DNA from 4 places in the Streptomyces sp. NPDC006261 genome. Region 1 is predicted to be linked to each of the others. Evidence: riboswitches for the same ligand, from Rfam matches in the RefSeq annotation. Region 1 holds a riboswitch; each other region holds the start of a gene.

What was found. A riboswitch is a leader RNA that binds a small molecule or an ion and turns the genes downstream of it on or off. The one in region 1 is predicted to bind cobalamin.
Region 2: another riboswitch for cobalamin. It lies ahead of ABZ154_RS00790 (ABC transporter substrate-binding protein); the one in region 1 lies ahead of ABZ154_RS04440 (ABC transporter substrate-binding protein).
Region 3: another riboswitch for cobalamin. It lies ahead of metE (5-methyltetrahydropteroyltriglutamate--homocysteine S-methyltransferase); the one in region 1 lies ahead of ABZ154_RS04440 (ABC transporter substrate-binding protein).
Region 4: another riboswitch for cobalamin. It lies ahead of ABZ154_RS28100 (cobalamin biosynthesis protein); the one in region 1 lies ahead of ABZ154_RS04440 (ABC transporter substrate-binding protein).

Annotation. Positions count from the first base shown of each region.
Region 1 covers NZ_JBEXSI010000005.1:54,555-58,735, forward strand. Annotated here, with positions in the region: gene ABZ154_RS04430 (ABC transporter ATP-binding protein) at 1-297, opposite strand, end outside; gene ABZ154_RS04435 (iron ABC transporter permease) at 326-1,366, opposite strand; gene ABZ154_RS04440 (ABC transporter substrate-binding protein) at 1,363-2,361, opposite strand; cobalamin riboswitch at 2,420-2,539, opposite strand; gene ABZ154_RS04445 (M67 family metallopeptidase) at 2,622-3,044, opposite strand; gene ABZ154_RS04450 (DUF2017 domain-containing protein) at 3,202-3,813, opposite strand; gene clpS (ATP-dependent Clp protease adapter ClpS) at 3,870-4,181, opposite strand, start outside.
Region 2 covers NZ_JBEXSI010000001.1:175,538-179,718, forward strand. Annotated here, with positions in the region: gene ABZ154_RS00785 (iron chelate uptake ABC transporter family permease subunit) at 1-807, opposite strand, end outside; gene ABZ154_RS00790 (ABC transporter substrate-binding protein) at 825-1,877, opposite strand; cobalamin riboswitch at 1,938-2,125, opposite strand; gene ABZ154_RS00795 (beta-ketoacyl-[acyl-carrier-protein] synthase family protein) at 2,223-3,446, opposite strand; gene ABZ154_RS00800 (acyl carrier protein) at 3,443-3,724, opposite strand; gene ABZ154_RS00805 (acyl-CoA dehydrogenase) at 3,813-4,181, opposite strand, start outside.
Region 3 covers NZ_JBEXSI010000047.1:42,672-46,852, forward strand. Annotated here, with positions in the region: gene ABZ154_RS26485 (hypothetical protein) at 1-104, shown strand, start outside; gene ABZ154_RS26490 (hypothetical protein) at 330-1,022, opposite strand; gene ABZ154_RS26495 (STAS domain-containing protein) at 1,182-1,502, opposite strand; gene ABZ154_RS26500 (hypothetical protein) at 1,790-2,278, shown strand; partial or broken gene ABZ154_RS26505 (3-hydroxyacyl-CoA dehydrogenase family protein) at 2,408-2,619, shown strand; cobalamin riboswitch at 2,801-2,987, shown strand; gene metE (5-methyltetrahydropteroyltriglutamate--homocysteine S-methyltransferase) at 3,159-4,181, shown strand, end outside.
Region 4 covers NZ_JBEXSI010000054.1:28,057-32,237, forward strand. Annotated here, with positions in the region: gene ABZ154_RS28090 (inorganic phosphate transporter) at 1-624, shown strand, start outside; gene ABZ154_RS28095 (hypothetical protein) at 637-867, shown strand; cobalamin riboswitch at 1,015-1,148, shown strand; gene ABZ154_RS28100 (cobalamin biosynthesis protein) at 1,273-2,253, shown strand; gene ABZ154_RS28105 (cobyric acid synthase) at 2,250-3,941, shown strand; gene ABZ154_RS28110 (putative cobaltochelatase) at 3,938-4,181, shown strand, end outside.

The sequences.
Region 1 (4,181 bases):
GACGACCTGGCCGACGGTGAGCTCGAACCCGGCGTGGCCGTCCTGCGGGACGGTGGCGATGCGCTGGGCGCGGGCCTTCACGGGGAGTGCGGCGAGGTCGTCGCCGTCGAGGAGGACGCGGCCGTGGGTGGGGCGCAGGGTGCCGTAGACGCAGCGCAGGAGCGTGGTCTTGCCGCTGCCGTTGGGGCCGACCAGGCCGACGGTCTCGCCGTCGGCGGCCGTGAGGTCGACGGCGTCGACGAGGTGGCGGCCTTCGCCGATGCCGTACGAGAGGCCCTCGGTGCGCAGGGTGGTCACGGGCGGGCTCCCTCGGGAAGTGACAGCCTCATGCGGGTGCTCCCTCGGGGCGGCGGCGCAGCATCCACAGGAAGAACGGGCCCCCGGTCAGCGCCGTGAGCACGCCCACCGGGATGTCCTGCGGGGCCGCGAGCGTCCGGGCGGCCAGGTCGGCGAGTACCAGGAACACCGCCCCGCCGAGCGCCACGACCGGGAGCAGCGCGCGGTGCGAGGCGCCGACCGCCATCCGGGCCATGTGCGGGACCATCAGGCCGACGAAGCCGATCGCCCCGCTGTACGCGACGAGCGCCCCGGTCATCAGCGAGGCGAGGACGAAGACGGCGGCCCGGAAGCGGGCGGTGTCCAGGCCGAGGACGGTCGCGCCCTCCTCCCCCACCAGGAGCAGGTCGAGCGGGCGGGCCAGGGTGAGGAGTACGGCCGTACCGGCGACCAGGGTGACCGTGGGGAGCGCGAGCATGTCCCAGCGGGCCGCGCCGAGGCCGCCGAGGGTCCAGTAGAGGACTTCCTGGAGGTGGTCGGCGCGGGCGGAGGTGACCAGGATCAGGCTGGTGAAGGCGGAGAGTATGTAGGAGACGGCGACCCCGGCGAGGACGAGCCGGTTGGTGGTGAGGCCTCCCCCGCCGCGCGCCAGGGTGTAGACGAGCAGCAGCGAGAGCAGGGCGCCGGCGAAGGCGGCGGCGGGGATCGTGACGGTGGTGGCGAGGGTGGCGCCGATGCCGAGGACGATCACCAGGACCGCGCCGGTGGAGGCGCCGGAGGAGACGCCGAGGAGGAACGGGTCGGCCAGCTGGTTGCGTACTAGGGCCTGGAGGACGGTGCCGATGACGGCGAGTCCGGCGCCGACGACGATGCCGAGCAGGACCCGGGGCAGCCGGACGTCCAGGACGATCGTGCGGAAGGGGCTCGCGTCCGCCCGGCCGGTCAGGATGTCGATCACCTGGCCGGGCGGGATGCGGACGGAGCCGAGGGCGAGGGCGGCGACCACGGCGGCTGCGAGGAGGCCGGCGAGGACGCCGACGACCAGGGTGTAGCGCAGCAGCCGCCGCGGTGCGGGGGTGCGGCAGGTCACGAGGTGGTGGCCGCCGGGTGGAGCTGGGCCGCGAGTTTCCCGACGGCGGCGGGGACGCGGACGCCGAGGACCGCGTCGGAGAGCGGCATGACCGCGAAGCGCTTGTTCTTGATGGCGGGGACGTCGGCGAGGGCCGGGTCGGTGAGGAGGCGCTTCTTCTTCTGTTCGACGGTGGTGGCGCCGTAGTCGTAGATCACGATCGCCTCGGGCCTGCGGGCGACGACGTTCTCCCAGGAGGCGTCCCCGAAGGACTTGTCGAGGTCGGCGAAGATGTTGGTGCCGCCGGCCCGCTCGATCAGCTCGTTGCCGATGCCCTTGCCGCCCGCGGTGAACGCGGTCTTGTCGCCGCTGTCGTAGACGAAGACGGGGAGCGGCTTCAGGTCCGCCAGCTTCTCGGCGGTCGCCGCGTTGTCGGCCTTCGCCTGCTTGATCCAGGCCTCGGCGCGGTCGGGGACGCCGAAGGTGCGGCCGACCTCGCGGATCTCCTCGTAGAGGGTCTCCATCGGGGTGTCGGTCTTGGCGCAGCTCTCGGTGTTGAGCCGGGTCCCGATGCCGGACTTCTCGAACGCCTCGCGGCTGCGGCCGTCGCCCGCGGTGAAGGCGCTGCTGTAGCCGCCGTAGACGAAGTCGGGGCCGGTGGCGAGGACCTGCTCGTAGGAGGGGTACTCCTTGGCGATGACCGGGACGGACGCGTAGTCCTTCGCGTACTTCGGCAGGACCTTGTCGTCGAGGTAGGCGGTGCCGGCGAGGGACTCGGTCAGGCCCAGTTCCAGCATGATCTCGGTGACGTGCTGGTTCATGGTGACCACGCGCTTCGGCGGGGCCTTGTACGTGGTGGTGACACCGCAGTTGGTGACGGTGTACGGGAAGCCGTCGCTCTTCGCCGTGGCGCCGTTCCCGGTGCCGGCGTTGTCGCCGTCCGGGGTGGAGCAGGCGGTGAGGGCGAGCGGGAGCAGCACGGCGGCGGCTATGAGCGCGGGGGTGCGCCAGGACATGGCGGGGCCTCTCCGGGGGATTTCCGCGTCCCCTGGTCGATGCGAGAAGGCAGCGGGCCAGTTCCTGGCTTCCGGGCGCGCCCTCCGGTACGGAGTCGTCCGCTGGGGAGTCGTCCGTACGGGAGGGGGCCCGGTCACAGTGGCGGGACCGTGCCGGATTCGCACCGGCTTCCTGGTTCCTGCTGCCCTGTGGTCGGGTCTCGGGTGCAGTGTGCCAGACCCGTGCGGCGGCTACGCGGGCCCGGGGGAATCGGCAGGCCTCAGTACGCCTCGACGACCTGCACGTCCTCCTCGGTGATCTCGCCGTCCACGATCCGGTACGAGCGGAACTGGAAGGGGCCGGCGCCGTCGGTGTCGGCGGTGGAGACCAGGACGTAGTGGGCGCCGGGCTCGTTGGCGTACGTCACGTCGGTGCGGGAGGGGTAGGCCTCGGTCGCCGTGTGCGAGTGGTAGATGACCACGGGCTCCTCGTCGCGGTCGTCCATGTCGCGGTAGAGCTTGAGGAGGTCGCCGGAGTCGAACTCGTAGAACGTGGGCGAGCGGGCGGCGTTGAGCATCGGGATGAAGCGCTCGGGGCGCCCCGTTCCGGCCGGGCCCGCCACCACGCCGCACGCCTCGTCGGGGTGGTCGGCGCGGGAGTGGGCGACGATCTGGTCGTGGAGCGCCTGGGTGATGGTCAGCATGGCGCCAGGATAGGCATGCGGGCCCTCGCGTACCGGTGGGTGGTACGGGAGGGACCGCATGGTGGACACCGGGGGCCACGGGGGGATGGTCCGGGGCGGTCGGATCCGAGCCTCCGCCGAGCGAACGGAGTACGCCCGGGGGGGCGGCGCGGAACGACTACGGCATCAGTGTCTCGACGAGCGTTTCCTGCAGCGCGCCGAGCCAGAGATAGGCCATCACCATGGGCTTGCGCGGGTCGCTGTCGGGGAGCCGGTAGAGCGAGGCCTCCTCACCCTCGCCCTCGTCGGAGACCTCCAGCCGGGTGCCGATGGTCAGGCGCAGGTCGTTGAGCGAGCCGAGCCAGGCGCGGCACTCCTCGGCGGTGAGGGTGAGTACGGCTCCGCCGCCCCCGGCGGGCGACAGCGCGTCCAGCGTCCGGACGACGGCGAGGGCGTCCTCGCGCTTGCGGGAGCGCAGGTCGGTCTCGGTGAAGCGGCGGAACTCGGCGGACAGCTCCCGCAGCTCCTCCTGCGACCTGCCCTCGGGGGTGGGCCCGTCGGGACCCCCGTACGCGTCGGGGAAGAGCCGGGCCAGGGCCGGGTCCGAGGGCGGCTTGCTGGGCCCCTCGGCGAAGAGCGCGGCGAGCGGGTCCTCGCCGTCGGCGGGCGTGTCGCCCGGGCCGATCAGTTCGAGCAGCTGCACGGCGAGGGAGCGCAGGATCGAGATCTCGACCTCGTCGAGCGCGACGGCCGCGCCGCCGCCCGGGGTGGCCTCGAAGTGGCCGGCCATGGATTCTCCGATGGTGGGTCGAAACGGGGCAGGGGGTGCGTACGGCGGCGAGGACGCTAGTTGCGGTCCTGGGTGAGGGTGGCCCACAGCCCGTAGCCGTGCATGGCCTGGACGTCGCGCTCCATCTCCTCGCGGCTCCCGCTGGAGACGACGGCGCGGCCCTTCTGGTGCACGTCGAGCATGAGTTTGTGCGCCTTGTCCTTGGAGTAGCCGAAGTAGGCCTGGAAGACATAGGTCACATAACTCATGAGATTGACCGGGTCGTTGTGGACGAGCGTCACCCACGGGACGTCCGGCTCGGGGACCGCGAAGGTCTCCTCGGCCGAATCAGGACGTTCGATCTCTACGGGGGTAGCAACGCTCACCTG
Region 2 (4,181 bases), on a different contig from region 1:
GGCCGAGCTGACGAGGGCGGCGGTCAGCAGGGCGGTGGTGCACAGCAGCACGATCCGGGTGCGGGCGACGTTCACGCCGAGCGCGGCGGCCGCGTCCTGCCCGAAGGCGAAGGCGTCCAGCGTACGGGCGTGGGCCAGGCAGGTCACCAGGCAGACGGCGAGGACGGCGGTGCACAGGGCCACCTCGCTCCAGCCGACGCCGCTGAGCGAGCCGAGCAGCCAGAACAGCACCCCGCGGGTCTGCTCGGCGTCGGCGGAGGTCATCACGACGAACGAGGTCAGGGCGGAGAAGAGCTGCATCGCCGCGACACCGGAGAGCACCACCCGGTCGGTGGTGGAGCCGAGGGTGTGGCTCAGGAGCAGCACCAGGGCGAAGGAGCAGATGGCTCCGACGAACGCCCCCGCCGACAGTGACACCGCTCCCCCGCCCACCCCGAGGACGACCACCACGACCGCCCCGGTGGAGGCCCCGGAGGAGACGCCGAGGACGAAGGGGTCGGCGAGCGGGTTGCGCAGCAGCGACTGCATCACCGTGCCGCACACCGCGAGCCCGGCACCGCACACGGCGGCGAGCAGGGTGCGCGGCATGCGCAGGTTCCAGATGATGCCGTCCCGGATCGGGCTCAGCTCCGAGGCGCCGAAGCCAAGATGGGAGGCGACGGCGGACCAGACGTCGGGGACGGAGATCCGGGCGGGCCCGATCGTGACGGCCACGGCGACGGAGAACAGCAGGAGCAGGAGTCCGCCGGTCCAGAGCAGCGCCTGGACCGGCGCGCCGGCCCGTCGTACCTCAGCGGGCCGCTCCACCGTCCGGCTGCCGCTGCTCACCCCGCGAGCCCGAAGTCGCGCAGCCCGGCGGCGACGCGCTCCAGGCCCTCGACCGTGCGGATGGTCGGGTTCATCGCCTGGCCGCTGAGCAGCACGTACCGCCGGTTCCTGACGGCGTCCATGGTCTTGGTGACCGGGTTGGACTCCAGGAACTCGATCTTCTTCTCGGCGCTCTCGGCCGTCTGCATCGTGCGGCTCAGGTCGCCGATGACCAGGACGTCGGGGTTGCGGTCGGCGACGGTCTCCCAGCTGATCTGGGGCCATTCGTCGTGGGTGTCGTCGAAGACGTTCCTCGCGCCGAGCTCCCGGGTGATGACACCGGGGGCACCGCAGCAGCCCGCGAGGTAGGGGGCCTTGGAGTCGGAGAACCAGTAGAGGAGGGAGGCCTTCGAGCCGTCGATGCCGTCGGTGGCCTTCGCCACCCGCGCCTGGAGCTTCTCCACCAGGGCGTCGCCTCGCTCGGGGACACCGAACACCTGGGAGAGCTCACGGACTTCGGTGTAGACGCTGTCCATGGTGAGGGGTGCGGTGCGGGCTCCGTCACCGCCGCCGCTGTTGTCCTTGCCGATGCAGTCGGCGGGCGAGATGTACGTGGGGACGCCCAGCTTCTCGAACTGTTCGCGGGGTGCGACGCCGCCCTTGGCGAGGGTGGAGGCGAAGGAGGCGCTGAGGAAGTCGGGCTCCTTGTCGAGGACCTTCTCCGATGAGGGCCGGTTCTCCGATATGCGCTCGACGCCCTCGGCGGCCTTCTCCAGGCCCTTCATGACGGGGTCGCTCCAGGTCGCGGTGCCCGCGAGCCGGTCGGCGAGGCCGAGCGAGAGGAGGATCTCCGTCGAGCCCTGGTCGACGGAGACGGCCCGCTGGGGCGGCGCCTTCACGGTGACGGTGCGCCCGCAGTTCTTGAGGGTGAGCGGGAAGCCGTCGGCCTGGTCGCCGCCGTCGGCGGACGAGGTGGTGCCTCCTCCGCCGCCGCAGGCGGTGAGAAGGACGACGCCGACCGCGAACAGGGCGGCGGTACGTATCGGGGCAGGGGTGGCCTTGGACAGCACGGAGGACCTCGGTGTCTCTGGGCTCAGCCGCGGAGCCCGTCGTACGGTTCCTGTGCCCCGGTGCGGGGCGCAGGTGCCAGCAGGTCTTCGGACTCGGGTTCGTCCGGGCGGGACGCCTTCCCGGAGCGCGTGTGTGCTCCAGTGGCCGTGGCCCCGCCCGTCCCCCTCACCGCTGCGCGTCAGTTCCGGTCTCGCACCGGATTCCCTGACCCCGTCGCTGGGGTTCGACTGGCCCCGGCAAGCTATCACGGGGCTTCGTGCAGCTCAGAGCCGGTGCGCGGACCACTCCCCGCACGCGGGCCGGTGCGGCGCGGGATCATCCCGCCGCACCGGCCCGGCCGCCCCTCACGGAGCCTGCAGCGCGATCACCGCGTTCTGTCCGCCGAAGCCGAAGGAGTGGCTGACGGCCCGTCGTACGGGCAGCTCACGCGGGACCTTGGTGACGCAGTCGATGGCGAACCCGGGGTCGGGGGCGTCCAGGTTCGCGATCGGCGGGACGATGCCGTGTTGGAGCGTCAGGACGGTCAGCCCCGCCTCGATGGCGCCGGCCGCCCCCATGCAGTGGCCCAGTACGCCCTTGGGGGCGGTGACGGGCGGCCGGTGCGGATAGGCCCGGCCGATGAGGGCGGCTTCCGTCGCGTCGTTCAGGGGGGTAGAGGTCCCGTGCGCGTTGACGTGGTCGACGTCCTCGGCCCGCCACCCTGCGTCGGCCAGCGCCGCGTCGACGGCGGCCTGGGCGACCGCCCCGGAGGGGTGCGGGCTGGTGGGGTGGTGGGCGTCGGTCGTGGCGCCGGTGCCGGCCAGTAGCGCCCGGGGTGCGGCTCCTCTGGCCCGGGCGTCCTCAGCCCGTTCCAGGACCATGATCGCGGCGCCTTCGCCCATGACGAGCCCGGCCCGGTCGGCGGCGAAGGGGCGGCAGAGGCGGGCGGGGTCCCCGTCCCGCAGGGCCGCCGCGCCCGAGCGGGCGAAGCCGGTCATGGCGACCGGGAAGACGATCGACTCGGTGGCTCCGGCGATCGCGATGTCGCACTGGCCCAGCGCCAGCATGTCGCGGGCCACGGAGAGGGCGGTCACCCCGGAGGAACAGGCCGTGCAGGGGGCCAGGCTGGGGCCCGTGGCCTTCATCTGGATGGCGATCTCGGCCGCGGGCATGCTCGGGATGGTGAGCAGGATGCCCGAAGGTGAGGTGGCCTCGGGGCCGCGCCGCTCCAGGGCGACGGCCTGTTCGGTGAGTCCGGCGGATCCCCCGCTGCTCGTGCCGACGACGACGGCGACGCGGGCGCCGTCCCAGTGGGCGGGGTCGAGCCCGGCGTCGGCCACCGCCTCCCGTGCGGCGAGGACGGCGAACTTCACGTACCGGCCCATGCGGAAGGCGCTGCGGCCGCCGACCGCCTCGTCCAGGTCGATGCCGGAGACCGTACAGGCGAAGTCGACGGCGCAGCCGTGCAGTTCGGGGACGGTGCGCGCGAAGGACTCCCCGCGGCAGACCCCGTCCCAGGTGGTGTCGGTGGTGTGGCCGGCCGGGGTGATCATCCCCAGGCCGGTGACGGCGATGGCGGGTCGGTTCATCGGGTGTTGCTCACCGGCACCGCACCGCCTGCCGCCTCGCCGCCGACGGCCGCGTCGATGAACGCGGAGATGTCGGCCAGCGTGGCGTCCTTGTAGAGCTTCTCGGAGTCGGCGGCGACCCCCAGGGTCTCCTTGATGATGACGGCGAACTCGGCGACCGCCAGGGAGTCCATCTCCAGGCTGTCCATCGTGGACTCCGGCAGGATTTCGGCTGCGGGCACCTTGAACGTCTCGGTCAGCACCTCGGTGATCTTCGGGTGGATGGTCTGGCTCTTCACGGTGTTTCCTCTCATCGGCGGCCTCTTGAACGGCGGGTGGCATGACGCACAGGCCCACCGCCGAAATAACTGGAGGACGATCTTCCGGTTACGCCCTGGGGTGAACCGATTCGTCTACGCCCACCTGCGGCTTCTCGAACCATCTCGAGAGCACCGACGTGGTTCCCCAGTAGGCCAGCAGCACCCCGCGGGTGCCGAGCGCCGCCACCGTTTCGCGCAGCGGACGCCGCTTGCTGCCACAGGCGGGCCGCCGGAAACCCGCCGTGCGGGCCCCGGCTCCGCCCGTCCTGCGGCGCTGGTGCCAGGACCCGTCCGGATCGTCATAGGCGTCCGCGTAGCCGGCTCCGGCGATCGGCCAGTCCGACATCAGGCGCTCCGGCAGCGCGAACGACTTCACCAGGTCGGGGGCGTGCCGGGCCACGGTCGCGATGAGCCGCTCCACCGCTTCGGGCAACAG
Region 3 (4,181 bases), on a different contig from region 1:
AGCGGCGTACCCAAGGCATCAAGTTCATGGGTCGCAATTGCCAGGGGTTCCTCTACTCCAGCGGCATGAGGTACGGCCAGCGGGCGCGGTGCGTCCGGCCGTAGACCGCCGCGCGGACTGCCGATGGTGGCCGAAGCGGTCGTATCAGCAGCACAGGGCGGGGAAGTGCCCCCTGAGGTCGACCGGCACTGCAGAAGACCCTGGAAGGGGCGCGGCTCCGCCCGATGGCGCTTAAGGACGCCACACACCAGAACCGCGCTGCACATAGCCCCCCTCGCAGGGCGGCCAGGCCCCTCCCGCGATGGGCGCCGTGGTAGTGGTGCGGGTGGTCAGGTGCGCAGGATGTCAGCGGTGATCTCCGCCAGAGTCTGGCCAGAGGCGAAGGCTCGGGCGCGCATGAGGGCGAGGGCGTCGTCGGTGTTCATTTCTTCTTTCACGGCGACGACTCCGATGGCGCGATGGGTGTCCGACCAGTGCGCGCGCACAACATCGGCCGGTTCCCACGGTGGGTGCTCGTCCTGTTCCAGGAGCAGCTGCTGCGCGGGGAGCAGAGCGTCCGCGACCGCGTCGACCGCGTCCACGGCTTGCTCGATCGCGCCACGGGACAGACCTCCCGGGGTGCGGGTGGCCACGTCGACCGAGCCGAGGATGTAGTCACCGAACCAGAGCGGGAAGGCGTGGACCGCCTGGACGTCGGGGTGCCGTTCGCGGAAGGCGGCCGTGAACAGCGGCCATTCCCGCGCTCCGGCCTTCCAGTCGGTCAGATGCACCTCGTCACCTATTTCAGCTGCGGTGATGCATGGGCCTTCCTGCACGGTGAACTGCGCTTCTTCGAGGTCGGTGGCCATCTGGTTCGACGCGCACAACATCTGCCGCGACGGGGTGTCGGTGAGCAGCGACATCGTCACTCCGTCCGCGGGCAGACCCCGGGCCAGGACCCGGCACAACCGCCGGGGCATGTCCCGGGGCGGGCAGTCCACAACCACCCACTCCACCTCACGCCCCAGCTCCGAACGCCTCATCGGTTCAACCTGCCTGTCCTTCAGCCCTGACGGCTGATACCGGCAGGTGAGTACCCCGAACCACTGCCCCCACACTCGACTGCTTCTGGCTTCGTTGGGCGCTCTGCCACCTGCACCAGGTGCCCACGCTGGCCGACCGGCTGGTGTCAGTTGCGTCGGTCAGGCGTTGCGGGCGGCTTCCAGGGTGGGATGGATGTTCAGCACCTGGTCGGCGCCGACGATGCTGATCAGCCGTGTGACCGCGGGGGAGGGCGCGACGATGCGGAGGTCGGCTCCCTGGTGGGTGGCCAGGAGCAGGCGCAGGAAGGTTGAGTCGCCGAAGGTGATGTTGCCGGCGTCCAGGATCATCCCGCCGTGGGCGTGCACGGCTTCCCTGATCCGCGCTTCCAGCGGGGCCAGGGTGTCTTCGTCGAAGTCACCCTGCGGGGCAATCACCGGAAGCGGGCCCTGCGCGCCGGGCTGCGGCTGATGAGTCGTCATCAAGGGAGTATCCCCAAACGATCATGACACCGCCATGGTGAGTCTCACGTCCAAGGCGAACCGCTGCCGGCCGTATGCGCGTGAGCATCCCTCAGCTCGGGCCTTCCGTTCCGTCCTCATGGCAGTGCTGGGGAAGGCATGGCGGGGAACCTGCAAGCTCGTCGTCGTGAACGACGGGGCCGGCCATCCGCTCACGAACCCGGACAGGCAGACGCGCGGGTCTGCGTCTCAAGGACTTCCCCCGCGCTTCTTCGGTATGGTCCGGCGGGGCAGGGTAGGCGGGGGGCATGAGCCCTGCGGATGGAGATCCGACCGACCCCCAGTCCGCCGACGCCTCGGATGACCCCGGAGGGGACACCTGTCGGCCGGACTCGGCGGCACATGCCCGCAGCGAAGTGGAATTCGCCCTCCACCCCTTGCTCTGTGCCCCCGACGCCCACTTCCGCGCAGCACACCAGGGCGGAGTGGACGACGCCTTACTGGTCGCCTCGGAACTGACTTCCGACGCTCTGACACGCAGCCCGCCCGGATCCTCCTGCCAACTCACCTGCACACTCGGCCGGTACGAGGTAACGATCAGCGTCACCGGCCCCTACGAGACGGCAGCCCGGCCGCAGCCGCTGTTGTCCCCGTCAGAACTGCGCCCCGGAGCCAGCCGGCTGGAGGAACTGAGGCGGCGCATCGTGCGTCAGATCGCCCGCATCCAGATCACCCGGCGGACAGGCGGAGTAGGGACCATCACCGCGACCATTCCGCTCACCGGCCCCGCAACCTGAGCAGCAGGAACCGGACTCGGTGCCTGCGGGGATAGTCCCCGCGGCCGGTCGGCGACGCCCCGGCCGCGCCGACGGTGCCGGTCGTGCTGCCCGCTCCGCATCCCCTCATCGCCCCGCCCCGCACCCGTCGGCATGGAACTCGGCTGCGCCCACCCCATGAGCCCGCTCAAGCTCGCCGACCTCATCGGTCTGGACACGGTCGCCGCCATCGCGCCCAGTCGCTGTATGAGCAGTTCAAGGAGCCGCTGTACGTACCGCCGCCGCTGTTGCTCCAGCGGATGGTCGAGGCCGGGATGCTCGGACGGAAGACCGGCCGGGGGTTCCACACATACGACCGGGGGCTGAGGGGCCCGGGCTCCTGTGGAGGCGGGCGTGGAGCGAGGACTGAGGAACCGCTCCGCGCTCCGCCGCGTTTCCGTTCCCGGCGCTACCGGGGCTTGGGCGGGTGTCTCATCTCACCGTCCGGCATGTGACCGGTGTTGGCCCGGAGCCGAGCTCGGCGCCTAGGGTGGCGGGTGCAGCTGGTTCGCCCTGTCCTCCAGGCAGGCGCGTCGTAAGAGGGAACCCGGTGGGAATCCGGGACTGCCCCGCAGCGGTGAGCGGGAACGACCGCCGTCATACGCACTGGACCCGACAGACGGGTCTGGGAAGCGACGGCCAGTAGGTGTCTGCCCCCGGCAGACGTGCCCGCGAGTCCGAAGACCTGCCACTGCCCGTGCGTGAGCGCACGGTGATCTCGGTGACCTCGTGGGCGGGTCGGCGTACATATCAGGCAGGCACACGCGACGACACTGCGGCGTGGTCCGCCCGGTGTGCCATCCCTTCGCGTCCTACGAGTCGTCCCGGGTCTTTCGGAGAGACACTCGCGAAGGAGAGTTCCGTGACAGCCAAGTCCGCAGCCGCGGCCGCCAGGGCCACCGTGTACGGCTACCCCCGCCAAGGCCAGAACCGTGAACTGAAGAAGGCCATCGAGGGCTACTGGAAGGGCCGGGTCACCGCCGACGCCCTCAAGGAGACGGCCGCCGGCCTGCGCCGCACCAACTGGCAGAAGCTCGCCGACACCGGCATCCACGAGGTGCCCACCGGAGACGTCTCGTATTACGACCACGTCCTGGACACCACCGTCATGGTCGGCGCCATCCCGACCCGCCACCGCACCGCTGTCGATGCCAGCCCGCTCGACGGCTACTTCGCCATGGCCCGCGGCACCCAGGACGTCGCGCCGCTGGAGATGACCAAATGGTTCGACACCAACTACCACTACCTGGTCCCCGAACTCGGCCCCGACACCGCCTTCTCCGCCGACTCGGCCAAGCAGGTCGCCGAGCTGAAGGAAGCCCTCGCGCTCGGCCTCACCGCGCGCCCCGTGCTGGTCGGCCCGGTTACCTACCTGCTGCTGGCCAAGTCCGCCCCCGGTGTCGCCGCGGACTTCGAGCCGCTGACACTGCTCGACCGGCTGCTGCCGGTATACGCCGAGGTACTGGCCGACCTGCGGGCCGCCGGTGCCGAGTGGGTCCAGCTGGATGAGCCCGCCCTCGTCCAGGACCGCACCCCGGCCGAGCTGAACGCCGCAGCCCGCGCCTACCGCGACCTCGGCACGCTCACCGACCGGCCCAAGCTCCTGGTCGCCTCCTACTTCGACCGGCTCGGCGACGCCCTCCCTGTCCTGGCCAAGGCACCGATCGACGGACTGGCCCTTGACTTCACCGGCGCCGGTGCCGCCAACCTCGACGACCTCGCCGCCGCCGGCGGCATGCCCGGCAAGCGGCTCGTTGCCGGAGTCGTCGACGGCCGCAACGTGTGGATCAACGACATGGAGAAGTCGCTGTCGACACTCGGCACCCTGCTCGGCCTCGCCGACCGGGTGGACGTGGCTGCCTCCTGCTCCCTGCTGCACGTCCCC
Region 4 (4,181 bases), on a different contig from region 1:
GCCCCCGGCTCCAATCCGCCGATGTGGGTCATCGTCTCCGCAGGTGTCGCCATCGCGCTCGGCACCTACCTCGGTGGCTGGCGCATCATCCGCACCATGGGCAGCGGCCTGACCGACCTGAAGCCGCCGCAGGGCTTCGCGGCCCAGACCAGTGCCGCGACCGTCATCCTGGCCTCGTCGCACCTCGGTTTCTCGCTCTCCACCACCCAGTCCTGCTCGGGTGCCGTGATGGGCGCGGGCCTCGGCCGCAAGGGCGGCGTGGTCCGCTGGTCCACCGCCACCCGGATGTTCGTCGCCTGGGGTCTGACGCTCCCTGCCGCCGGTCTGGTCGGCGCGGGTGCCGAGTTCCTCACCAAGCAGGGCCCGTGGGGCATCACCACCACCGCGATCCTGCTGGTCGGCGGCTCCTTCGCCATCTGGCTTGCCTCGCGCCGCCAGCCGGTGGACCACACCAACGTCAACGACACCGCGGCCACGGACGACGAGCCCCGGGGTGTCGTCACCACGGCCATCGCCGCGGTCCAGCCGCCGCCCATCGGTACCCACCCCACCGACCTCATGACCACCATCCCGGCCCCGGCCGCAGCGCCCGACGACACGGCGCGGCCCTCGGCCACGGTGTAAGGACAGATCCGTATGAAAATCGACTGGGCAGCTCTCGCCTCCGTCTTCGGTGTCAGTCTCGTGGTCACCGTCGCGCTGGTCGGCCTCTTCACCGTGGGCATCGTGGCCCTCTCCAAGCTGTCGGCCCCGGCCGGCGGCAGCGCCTCCGGCGGGTCGGCCGCGCTCGCGCGCACCGGCGCGTACGCCTGCTTCGCGGCCTGCGTGGCGGCGGTCGCGTACGGGATCTATCTGATCGTCGCCTGACCGCACCGACGCTTCCTCTCGGGCCGGACACACCACCGTGTGTCCGGCCCGATGTGCGTCTGCGCACACTGGAGCTCCGCAGGTCAACAGCGAGTTGACGCCCGTTCTCGCAGCGTGGTGGACTGCCGGAGCCATTTACGGCGACAGAAGAGGAAGCCGGTGTGAATCCGGCGCGGTCCCGCCACTGTCACCGGGGAGCACTCCCCCACACCGGATGTCACGGCCCTCGGTACGCGGGCTGGAAGGCCGGGGGAACTGCGGATCCGGAAGCCAGGAGACTCTTGTCGCCGGTCACGTCGAACCAGGGCGCGGACCCTGAGTGAGGACATAAGCCATGCCCGGCCGCCGTGTACCGCATCCTGTGCCCCTTCCTGCCGGAACGCCTCTGCCCGCGGCGGGCTGACCGTGCGTGCCGATCGTGTCTTCGCGTACGGCGCCATCGCCGGGCTGATCGCCGACGCGGCTCTCGGCGACCCTCGCCGGGGGCATCCCGTAGCCGGTTTCGGCCGGGCCGCCGCGCGGGTGGAGTTGCTGCTGTGGCGGGACGACCGAGGCCGGGGAGCGCTGCACACCCTGCTGTGCGCCGGAGGCGCCGTGGGGGCCGCCGCGCTGGCCGCCCGTGCCGTACGGGACCGTCCCGCGCTCACCGTCGCGCTGACCGCCGCCGCCACGTGGTCGGTCGTCGGCGGTACGTCGCTGGGCCGGGAGGCCCGCGCCGTCGGAGGGGCGCTGGCCGCCGGGGACCTGGAGGTGGCCAGGGAGCGGCTGCCGCGTCTGTGCGGGCGCGATCCGCACTCCCTGGACGGACCGCAGATCGCCCGTGCCGTCGTGGAATCGGTCGCGGAGAACACCTCGGACGCCGTCGTGGGCGCGCTCGTGTGGGGCGCGATCGGCGGGGTGCCGGGGCTCGTCGGCTTCCGGGCCGTGAACACCCTCGACGCGATGGTCGGCCACAGGTCGCCCCGCTACCGCCGTTACGGCTGGGCCTCGGCCCGCCTGGACGACCTCGCGGGGTGGCCCGGTGCCCGGCTGACGGCCGCACTGGCCGTGGTGGGCGGCGGGCGGCCCTCGGAGGCCGTGCGCGCCTGGAAGGCGGACGCGGGGCGTCACCCGAGCCCGAACGCGGGACCGGTGGAGGCCGCGTTCGCGGGGGCGCTCGGCGTACGGCTCGGCGGCACGCTGGCGTACGCGGGGCGCGTCGAGCACCGGCCGGTCCTGAACGGGGAGTCGGGCCGGGAGGTCCGGAGTTCCGACATCGAGCGCGCGGTGCGGTTGTCGCGCCGGGTGAGCGTGCTGGCCCTCGGCGTGTGTGTGGTGGGCCGGACGGTCGTGGGGCGCGTGGTCACGGGACGGTCGTCGACAGGACAGAAACGGGGACGGGCATGAGTGGCGGGCTGCTGGTCGCGGGGACCACATCGGACGCGGGCAAGAGCGTCGTCACGGCCGGCATCTGCCGCTGGCTGGTGCGCCGGGGCGTGAAGGTCGCGCCCTTCAAGGCGCAGAACATGTCCCTCAACTCCTTCGTGACCCGCGAGGGCGCGGAGATCGGGCGCGCCCAGGCCATGCAGGCGCAGGCCGCCCGGGTGGAGCCGACCGCGCTGATGAACCCGGTCCTGCTGAAGCCGGGCAGCGACCGCTCCAGCCAGGTCGTCCTGATGGGGAAGCCGGTGGGCGAGATGAGCGCCCGGGGTTACCACGGGGGGCGTCAGGAGGCGCTGCTCGGGACGGTCTCCGACTGCCTGGAGCAGCTGCGGTCGGCCTATGACGCGGTGATCTGTGAGGGGGCGGGCTCCCCCGCGGAAATCAACCTGCGGCGTACGGACATCGTGAACATGGGGATCGCGCGGGCGGCCCGCTTTCCCGTTCTCGTGGTCGGGGACATCGACCGCGGCGGGGTCTTCGCCTCGTTCTTCGGGACCACGGCGCTGCTCAGCGCGGAGGACCAGTCGCTGGTCGCGGGCTATCTGGTGAACAAGTTCCGGGGTGACGTCTCACTGCTGGAGCCGGGCCTGGACATGCTGTACGGGCTGACCGGGCGGCGGACGTACGGGGTGCTGCCGTTCACCCATGGGCTCGGTATCGACGAGGAGGACGGCCTGCGGGTCTCCTTGCGGGGTGCGGTACGGGAGTCGGTCGTGACGCCCCCGCACGGCGAGGACGTGCTGCGGGTCGCGGTCTGCGCGGTTCCGTTGATGTCGAACTTCACGGACGTGGACGCGCTGGCCGCCGAACCGGGCGTCGTCGTGCGGTTCGTGGACCGGGCCGATGAGCTGGCCGACGCGGACCTGGTCGTCGTGCCCGGGACGCGCGGCACGGTGAAGGCGCTGGCCTGGCTGCGCGAGCGGGGGCTCGCGGACGCGCTCGTGCGGCGGGCGGCGGAGGGGCGGCCGGTGCTGGGGATCTGCGGGGGGTTCCAGGTGCTCGGTGAGCGGATCGAGGACGAGGTGGAGTCGCGGGCGGGGGTCGTGGACGGGCTGGGGCTGCTGCCGGTGCGTATTCGTTTCGACCGGGCCAAGACGCTGGCGCGGCCGGTGGGTTCGGCGCTGGGCGAGCCGGTGGAGGGGTACGAGATCCACCACGGGGTGGCCGATGTGCGGGGCGGGGAGCCGTTCCTGGACGGGTGCCGGGTGGGGGCCGTGTGGGGGACGCACTGGCACGGGTCCCTGGAGAGCGATGGGTTCCGGCGGCGGTTCCTGGAGGAGGTGGCCCGGGGGGCCGGGCGGCGGTTCGTACCTGCGCCGGACACGTGTTTCGGGGTGCTGCGGGAGGAGCAGCTGGACCGTCTGGGGGATCTGGTGGAGGAGCACGCGGACACGGACGCGTTGTGGCGGTTGATCGAGGGGGGCGCGCCGGCGGGGTTGCCCTTCGTGCCGCCGGGGGCGCCGCCGTTGAGCCGGGGCGCGGGTGCGGCGGATAGCCGGGGTGCAGCCCCGGACCCCGCTCCTCGATCGTCGCAAGGGCTTGAGTTCGCCGGGTCCGCCAAGTCCGCCGGGTCCGCCGGGGCGGAGAACGAGGAGCCGAGGGCCTGCGAACTTGATGGTGCCGAGGTTCATGTCAACGAGGAGGCCAAGTGAGTACGCCGTATCCCTTCACCGCGATCGTAGGGCAGGACGACCTGCGGCTCGGGCTGTTGCTGAACGCGGTCAGTCCGGCCGTCGGTGGTGTGCTCGTGCGGGGCGAGAAGGGGACCGCCAAGTCCACCGCCGTCCGCGCGCTGGCCGCCCTCATGCCCGAGGTCTCCGTCGTAGCGGGGTGCCGGTTCTCCTGTGATCCCGACTCCCCCGACCCGGCGTGTCCCGATGGGCCCCACGCGG